Regions from separate parts of the Halobacillus amylolyticus genome, predicted to be linked through region 2. Evidence: predicted binding sites of a transcription regulator. Region 2 holds the regulator's gene; the other holds the start of a gene.
What was found. Region 2 encodes Rex, which represses fermentation and respiration genes when NADH is low (regulators of the CRP and FNR family bind a similar motif). Its sites were predicted from a motif close to TTGTGAAATATTTCACAA; they were not measured.
Positions count from the first base shown of each region.

Region 1 (4,717 bases), 270 kb from region 2:
TGCGCTTGTTTGTAACTGAAATATGTCTTACTATTTAAAATGGATCTGTCCTGGATGGACAGATCCATTTTGCCTGCATAAGCATTTGGGTAGAATGTTTTTCCATTTGGTGAGAATCCACCGGAAATTGAATAGAATCATCGGCTATTTGGGTAGAATCCTTTCTCGTTTAGGTAGGAATCCTTTTCATTTTGGGCAGAATAAAGTTGTTATGGATTTGAGTTTGGAAGAATTAACACTTCCACTCGTCTGTTCTTCTGTCGATTTTGTGATGTATCATTCGGGGCGACTGGACGGTGTTCGCCGTAACCTTTTGCGCTGAAGAGCAGCGGATCTAGCCTATCATTATTTAAAAGTAAGCTCATAAAGTTGACGGCGCGCATTACACTTAATTCCCAGTTGGACTGGAATTCACTATTATTAATGGGGCGGTTGTCGGTATGCCCGCTGATGACAATCTCATGTGGTGACCTTGTGTGTAGAATTTCCGATATGTCCTTGGCGATATTGACGCCCCCGCTTTTCACTTGCGCACTGCCGGAATCGAAAAATACATTGTCGAGAATGACGACTAGGAGGCCTCTCTCAGATAAGTTGGTTGTTAATTCGCCAGTCAATTGATTTTCGGCGATATAACCTTCTATCTCTTTCTGCAACGATTCTAAAGGTAAAAGCGCTCCGTTTTTTGTTTGAGATTCTTCTTTGGATTCTTCCTCATTTTTCTCTTCCTCTTCATTCGTCACGCTTAATGGCTCAATCGGACTTTCTTGATGCTCCATAATGCCTTGCCCGCCGCTAAATTCGTTACGGAACACTTCAGAGAACTCTTTGAATTTTTGTGCATCAATTTCACTTGAGGCAAATAAAACAATGAACAGAGCCAAAAGTAATGTTAACATGTCAGCGTAAGGGATGAGCCAAGATTCATCTACATGGTTTTCATCCTGCCGTTTCTTTTTTCTCATCGATATCCTCCTGTTCTGCTCCCTCATTTTTATTTAATTTAACGAGCTCAGATGGAGACAGGTAGGCACTTAATTTATCTTTGACAACGAGGGGAGATTCGCCTTCTGTAACTGACAGAACCCCTTCGATCATTACGTATTTATATTGAATTTCGCTTTTAGATTTTTCTTTAAGTTTATTTGCAAAAGGGTGCCATAGGACATACCCTGAGAAGATACCAAATAGTGTGGCAATAAAAGCTGCTGAAATGGCGTGTCCTAAAGCTTCTGTGTCGTTCATATTTCCCAGCGCAGCGATCAAGCCGATGACTGCCCCAAGCACCCCTAGTGTTGGAGCATAGGTACCAGCCTGGGTGAAGATAGCTGCTCCTTTTTGGTGCCTGTATTCCATAGCATCAATTTTTTCAATTAGTACATCCCGAATGAAGTCAGGTGTTTGTCCATCAATGGTTAATTGCAGACCTGATTTTAGAAAAAGATCGTCGATTTCGTCGATTCGCTGCTCCAGGGCGAGCAAACCCTCCCTTCGAGTGAAGTCGGCTAATTCCGTGAATATCTGAATCAACTGGTTGAAGTCATGTGCTTTCGTTTCTTTAAATAAAATTTTGAAAAGGGCAGGGATACGCTTAATCGTGCTCATGGGGAAAGCAATCAACACAGCCGCAGCTGTTCCTAAAAAGATAATGAGCAAAGCTGCTGGGTTAATGAGGGCGACTAAACTGACCCCTTTTAATACCATTCCTGCACTAATCGCGATTATGCTTAAGATGATGCCGATAATCGTTGATTTATCCATTTTTTCACCTCTTAATTATTTTTGTAACGTGATATAAAAAGTTCTTGGTTGAATGTTGGGAGCACGGACACATACACTCCTATTGATTGACCCATGGATCAGGCTAAAACCGTTTAGCGGATTATAATGAACACTATATTTACTTTATCGTTCAATTGATAGGTTTTTTAAAGTAGGTAAAGTAAATTTAACGTGCTAAACTGTCATAAAAAGGTCAGTCTCAACTTTAGATCTTTGGCAGAAAGTCTATTATAATAAAGGTATTGTGAAATGTTTCACTAATTACTTTGAGTTGGGAGATAGTGAGGGCTATGAAACATCTGAGTAAAATGGCTTTCGGACAAAGAAACATGATTACACTGCTAGTCGTCTCCGCTGTATGTATCGGTGCGATGATTATTGGACAAGCCTATTTCTTTGTGGCTATTGTCGATCGGATTTACCTAGAGGGTCAGTCGTTTGCAGGGATAATCCCACTATTAGTCGGATTATTACTAGTGATCATTGTAAGAACGTGGCTTACACATATGAACGGGCGTACAGGTGTAAAAATAGCTTCTAAGGCAAAGCGCGATTTCAGAGCATCGCTATTAAGTAAGTTTTCTAGAAACCCTGTTCAGGCATCACTGAAGGGTCAGTCTGGGCAGAAGGTAAGCGTGCTCATGGACGCGGTGGATGAAGTGGATCCATACTTTAGCAGCTATATTCCCCAGATCATTCAGTCAACGATTGTTCCGCTAATGATTTTAATCGTTGTGTTTATCCAACATCTTAATTCAGGATTAATTATTATTGTGACTGCCCCGTTTATTCCTTTTTTTATGATTGTCATTGGTATGAAAACAAAGGATAAATCAGAGGAGCAAATGGATAAGCTTGCCGCTTTTTCAGGACGATTTTTGGATACATTACAGGGGTTAACGACATTAAAGTTGTTTGGACGTTCCGTACGTCAAAAGGGGAAAATACGCGAAAGTAGTATCGACTTTCGGGAAGCGACGATGGAAGTGCTGAAGATCGCGTTCGTTTCTTCTTTTATGCTCGAGCTAATTTCGATGTTGAGTATCGGATTGATTGCTCTTGAAGTGGCCATTCAGCTTGTTGTCTATGAAAGTATCAGTTTTTTTACGGCGTTCTTTATATTAGTGTTGGCTCCTGAGTTTTTTGCGGCATTAAAGGATTTAGGCAGTGCCTTCCATACAGGGCGAGGAAGTGCGGGAGCAGCGAAGAAAGTGTCAGATGAATTGGAAGAACCTGAACAGGCGGTGCAATGGGGCGAGCAAGAGTTGCAAAGCGATGGAAAGCCCCCTGTAATTGAATTACGGAATTTAGCTTTTAGCTATGGGGAAGACGGTTTTACGTTAAATCATATTCAGACGAGCATTCCTCCTTACAGTCAAATTGCTATTGTTGGAAGGAGCGGGGCGGGGAAGACAACCTTGCTTCATATGATGGCTGGACTTGTGAACCCAACGGAAGGCGAGATGCTTGTTGAAGGTAAGCCTCTGTCAAGTTACAAAGAGCAAGAGTGGTTTGACCAGTTGAGTTATATTTCCCAGCATCCCTATTTATTTTCCGGATCGATTGCTGAGAATATTGCGGTTGGCGGTAAAAGCGGGGCTTCACGAGCTGAAATTGAAGCAGCCGCCAGCAAAGCCGGACTTTCTGGTTTGGTTGAGACGCTTGCAAATGGGCTCGATACCTCTGTTGGTGAAGCGGGCCGTGGACTTTCTGGGGGTGAGCAGCAACGGGTTGCGATTGCGAGAGCCTTCCTGAAACGCCCATCTGTGATTTTATTTGATGAGCCAACAACAGGTCTCGACCTACAAACGGAGCGAATTTTACAAGAATCGATTAAAGAATTGTCGGAAACCTCAACAGTAATTACAGTAGCACACAGGCTGCACACGATTAAACGGGCGGACAACATCCTATTGTTAGATCATGGAAAATTGATTGGTCAAGGAACGCATGATGAATTAATTCAGTCCGTTTCAGAATATCGGAACATGGTATCTGCTCAACAAGGAAGTGACGCGTCATGAAGGATTTAGCTATTGTCATGAAGCTCGTGGTTAGGGAGAAAAGAGACATTCTTCTCTCCATCCTGTTCGGATTTCTGGCTGGAATCACGGCTGTCGGGTTGTTTGGAGCCAGTGGCTATTTAGTGTCAAAAGCCGCCCTCATTCCACCGCTCTATACCCTTATTGTTGTCGTCTCCATCGTCAAATTGCTAGGATTCGTTAGAGCAATCAGTCGTTACGCCGAACGCTACTTCTCCCACCGGGCTACGTTTACGATTCTAAGCCATTTGAGAGTTTCTTTTTATGAAAAATTGGAACCACTAGCGCCGGGTATTTTTCAGAAGTATCGAAGCGGAGATTTGCTTGCCAGGATTGTAGGAGATGTAGAGAGCCTGCAAAACTTCTTTCTGCGCGTATTTTACCCGCCGATCGTGCTCGTGATTGTCTTCCTAAGTACGATCGTATTTACCGTTTTTTATTCTATTTCCATCGCGCTTGTTCTCCTTGGCGGGCTGCTGATTACAGGGTTTGTAGTGCCATATTTATTTGCCCTTAGGCAGAGGGGAATAGACGCGCAAGTTCGTGAAGAACGCGGAAGCCTATCAACAGAAACGACAGAGCTCTTGTATGGTTTTCGAGATTTGAAAATTTATCAAAAGCTTGCGGGGAAAAAGGCACAGTTGAAGCAATCTTCAGATCATTACATTCAGGAGCAAGAAAAAGAGGGAATTCATGCCTCATTTAGTCATGCAATCAATACAATGGTGTCATTGATAGTATCCTGGGTTGTGCTGGCCCTAGGCGTTTACCTCGTCACAGAAGGAAAATTGGATGGGGTTTTTCTTGCGATGCTCGTTATGATTTCGTTAACTGTCTTTGAAAATACGACACCAATGGCTGTATTTCCGCTCCACTTAGAAGATAGCCGCCGC
Region 1 is NZ_CP095075.1:2,466,763-2,471,479, reverse strand. It holds gene motB (flagellar motor protein MotB) at 210-965, opposite strand; gene motA (flagellar motor stator protein MotA) at 940-1,761, opposite strand; gene cydD (thiol reductant ABC exporter subunit CydD) at 2,073-3,806, shown strand; gene cydC (thiol reductant ABC exporter subunit CydC) at 3,803-4,717, shown strand, end outside.
Region 1: the regulator Rex is predicted to act here: its motif matches at 2,025-2,042, upstream of cydD (thiol reductant ABC exporter subunit CydD).

Region 2 (4,717 bases):
GAAATTGCAAGACAATCCCCATTATTTATCTTATTACCTGTCGTATTTGCACCAATCACCGAGGAAATCATTTTCCGTAAAATCATTTTTGGTTCGATTTACAAGAAATCCAATTTCTTTGTTGCTGTCCTTCTGTCGGCACTCATATTCGGTGCGTTTCACTTCGACTTTGAACATATACTCGTCTATTTCGCAATGGGCGTTGTCTTCGCCTTTCTTTATGTGAAGACAAAAAGCATTATTACGCCGATCATTGCCCATATGGCAATGAATTCATTCGTCGTAATCACACAGTTTTTCGTTTCAGAAGAGGAAATTCGCCGCATGCAGGAACAATTGCAAACCATTTTCATTGGAGGCCTTCTGTAGTATGAGGATTTCTCCTTTATTTATGGCCTTTCTTTATTTCGCAATGGGGGCAGCATTTACTTTAATTGCTGTCCACTCTGCGGAAGAAACCGTATGGAATATAAGGACTTTGCTTCCTGTACTCATTGCCACTTTTAACTTCGCTGTAACCGTCCGCCTAATTATTGCTTATATTAAAATAAAAAAAGCTAACAACAAAAAATAACTTACCAGGAGCTCCATGAACCCTGTGCTTGAAGGTGACCGAATTCAGCTTAGATGATCAACCTTTTCAGAACTGTTTTATGAATACAACCAACCGGCGATACGGTTTGATGAAAACCTTGGCTTTACCTATGAAGGAGCTCAACGGAATTTATTTTATGAGACGGACGAGCCTATGATATGTATTTATACGGGATGCTTCGACAAAAAAAGTGAAGATAAAATAGACAAAAGTAACGCCGTGGGCTCTACATTATGCTCACAGCGTTACTTTTTGTCTTGCTTCATCGTTTAGACACGTTCAGACTGCTTATCCTCCTGAACTCCTTTTAGGATAAATGAAAACGGGATCGCTAGGATCAACACCCCTGCCGAGACTAGGAACGCTTCATTCAATGTTTGTAATGTAGCTGCTTGCATATCTATATCGGGGGCCGTTGCAATTTGTGCCCGCCTCACTTCATAATAAATCGAAAAAAACACAATGCCGAGCGAAGATGAAATTTGTCTAATAATGTTATTCATAGCTGACCCTTGAGCAACGAGCGATTCAGGAATTGCATTCATCCCTGAAGTCGTGGCAGGCATATTGCCCATTCCCATGCCTAAGCCGCGAATCGTATTAAGAGCCAGGATCAACCAGTATGGTGTAGATAACTGCAGCATGCCGAGACCAAGGGTTGCCGCTGCCATGATGGCAAGCCCAGGTGGCACGACATATTTGGGCCCTTTTTTATCAAGCAAGCGTCCTCCGATCGACATAAATATTCCACTTGCCACCGCCGCTGGAAGAAACAACAATCCTGTCATTACCGCGGATAACTCGTACACATTTTGGATAAGTAAAGGCAGTAAAAAAATCCCTGAAAACAATCCAATCGAAGCAGACGAAGTGACTAAAATCGACACTGTATACGTTGGTACTTTAAAGACAGACAGATTAAGCAAAGGATCATCCTGCCTGTTTTCATAGAACACAAATAGAATAAGCGCTGACAGTCCACCTGTTACAAGAACAATATTCAATGGGTCCACTAATGTGTCAACACTGCGTCCCCTGCCAAGTGCATATAAAATAGACCCTATTCCGAGTGTAATGATCAGAAAGCCGATATAATCAAACCGCTTCGTTGGATTCGTTTCCGTACGTTCAAGAAACTTAGAAGATAAAATAAGCCCAATTAAACCAAATGGAATATTAAAAGCAAACAACCAGGGCCAGTCTAAAAACTGGATGATCAATCCTCCGACTGTCGGTCCAATGGCTGGTGCGACCATCGCTGCGACCCCGTACACCCCTACAGCCAGTCCTCGTTCATTACGTGGAAAGGAATTGAAGATGAGTGCCATAGCGATAGGCATCATTAAACCGCCAGCCATTCCTTGAATCGCTCGAGAAAAAATAATCATTCCAAGCGTTTGTGAGAATACTCCACATAAAGAGCCTATGATAAAGATACATAACCCTACCATGTACACTTTCTTTTTACCGAAGCGGTCTCCAAAATAACCGGTTAGCGGCATGGTCATTCCCATGGAAACCATAAAAATTGTCAAGATCCAGCCTACAGACACGGCATTAGAATTGAAAATATCAATAAATCTTGGCAACGTAGGGTTAAGCATACTGTTATTTAAAATAACAGTAAAGGTTCCAAACAGGACAGAAACTACGACTAACCACTTGTGCGGCAACTTCCTCATCATACCCCTCCCTACTATTTCGACATCCGAACTATTTATCACTATACCCCTCCACCACTCCGCTTAACCAATAAAATGGAAGGCAAAGTGGGTAATGCTTCTCATCTTTAGCTAAGCAATCACTTAAAATAAATATCTTCATACAGTATCAATGAAGGAGGGGCGATTATGTATCACTTAGCTACACTTTATTTAGCTTGTATTCTGGCTGGTTTTGCCTTAGCTAATATTCCAACCTCAGCTGTTATCACCGCAGAGGTCGCTAGCTTTTTTTCTATAATAGGTGGAATAGCGATCATTGTTTTTGCTTTAGCACTACTTTATCTCGGAGTTAAGGCTCTAATAAATAAGTAATAAAGCAAAAAGAGACCGCAACCAAACGGTCTCTTTTAGTCTTCTTCATTTAAAGGATAATGCTTTAAAAAATAGACAAGTGCTTGTAACTCAATGGCTAGATCAATGTGGTGAACACGGACATTGGAAGGCACAGTGATGCGGGCAGGTGTGAAGTTTAGTACACCAGATATCCCTGCTTCTACCAGTCTATCTGCAATTCCTTGTGCAGCTGTAGCAGGAACGGTTAAAATCGCTACACCAATTCCGTCCATATGCTTCTCTAAATCATCGATGTGCTGAACTGGCACACCTCCTACCTCTTCCCCTATTCTATCGTGATTGGCATCAAACGCCACTTCTATTTTTGTATTATTATTTTTCGTGAAGTTATAGTTTAGAAAGGCTGTTCCAAGATTTCCAACACCGATCAATGCAACCTTAGTTGTTTCGTCCTGGTCCAGGGTCTTTCTAAAAAAGGAAAGTAAATATTCCACATTATAGCCATAGCCCTTTTTCCCAAGGGCTCCGAAATAGGAAAAATCGCGGCGGATCGTAGCTGAATCCACTTTCACAGCTTCACTTAATTCTTTTGACGATACCCGAAGCTTCCCTTGGCCATGTAAGTTATTTAAAAAACGATAGTATAGCGGTAATCGCTTGGCCGTTGCCTGTGGAATCTTCGTATGTTCTGAATCCATTTCTCCACCTCCTCAATCTTCTCTGCGATAGTCTCCACTCTTCCCACCTGTTTTCTCATCGAGATAGGTCGGACCGATGACCATCCCCTTGTCTACAGCTTTACACATATCATACACGGTTAGCGCCGTTGCAGAAGCAGCGGTTAACGCTTCCATTTCTACCCCCGTGCTCCCCTTTGTTTTCACCTGAACTTCGATCAGCAGTTGATACGTATCTTCTACCTGCCAATCAAAGTTCACGTCGATCCCTTTTAACGAGAGCGGGTGACACATAGGAATCCAATCAGACGTTTTTTTAGCTGCCATAATCCCGGCTACTTGTGCGACAGCTAACACATCCCCCTTAGCCATCGTTTGATTCGTGATCTTATGATAAATCGACTTATTCACTTCAACACTTGTTTTAGCAACAGCCGTACGTACGGTATCACCTTTTTCAGATATATCGACCATCTTCGCGCGCCCTTGGTCATTAAAATGAGTAAACTCAGACATGTATAGGCTCCTTTTGCTCAAATCAGTTAATCAAACAGTACTCCTATTCTATCAAAAAATCAACTGGAAGTCGTTACAAGCAGGGGACTCTCGCCTTGCTACTGTTAACCTATATAAGATACACTTATGGCATTGAGGTGAAACGACATGATTCTCATGCAATTGAATCAATTAACAAAGCGTTTTGGGGCTGAGTTAATTTTATCGAATATTAAACTAGAAGTACAAATGCACGATCGAATCGCCATCGTTGGGCGAAATGGAGCGGGCAAAAGTACCCTTCTTAAAATGATGGCTGGGGAAATGAGCCATGATTCTGGTGATATTTTTAAACCCAAGGATGTCACTATGGAATATTTAGCACAGAATACCGGACTAGATTCCGAACAATCAATCTGGATTGAGATGGAAGGTGTGTTTGCTTATCTAAAGCGCTTAGAGAGTGAATTGCGGAAGATGGAGACGAACATGGCTGATCCGGCGCTTATGGAAGACCAGGATACTTATCAGAAACTGCTATCAAGTTATGATGAAAAACAGGATTATTTCAAGCGATCTGGCGGCTATCAATATGAAGCGGAGATTAAAGCTGTGCTCAACGGCCTGAACTTCCACGACTTCGATTGGAGTACACCAATTACTTCATTAAGTGGTGGTCAAAAAACGCGCCTAGCCCTCGGTAAACTGCTTTTGACTAAGCCTGATATTCTCATTCTTGATGAGCCGACCAACCACCTGGATATAGAGACACTTTCCTGGTTAGAAGGCTATCTGCAAGGCTATGAAGGGGCCGTTGTCATCGTTTCTCACGACCGCTACTTCTTAGATGAAATCGTCAACACTGTTTATGAAATTGCTCACCAGGGTTCGAAGAAATTTCACGGCAACTACAGTGATTATTTAAAAAAGAA
Region 2 is NZ_CP095075.1:2,198,175-2,202,891, forward strand. It holds gene MUO15_RS11255 (CPBP family intramembrane glutamic endopeptidase) at 1-369, shown strand, start outside; gene MUO15_RS11260 (DUF4305 domain-containing protein) at 371-574, shown strand; gene MUO15_RS11265 (MDR family MFS transporter) at 865-2,277, opposite strand; gene MUO15_RS11270 (hypothetical protein) at 2,446-2,631, shown strand; gene MUO15_RS11275 (redox-sensing transcriptional repressor Rex) at 2,667-3,311, opposite strand; gene moaC (cyclic pyranopterin monophosphate synthase MoaC) at 3,324-3,806, opposite strand; gene MUO15_RS11285 (ABC-F family ATP-binding cassette domain-containing protein) at 3,954-4,717, shown strand, end outside.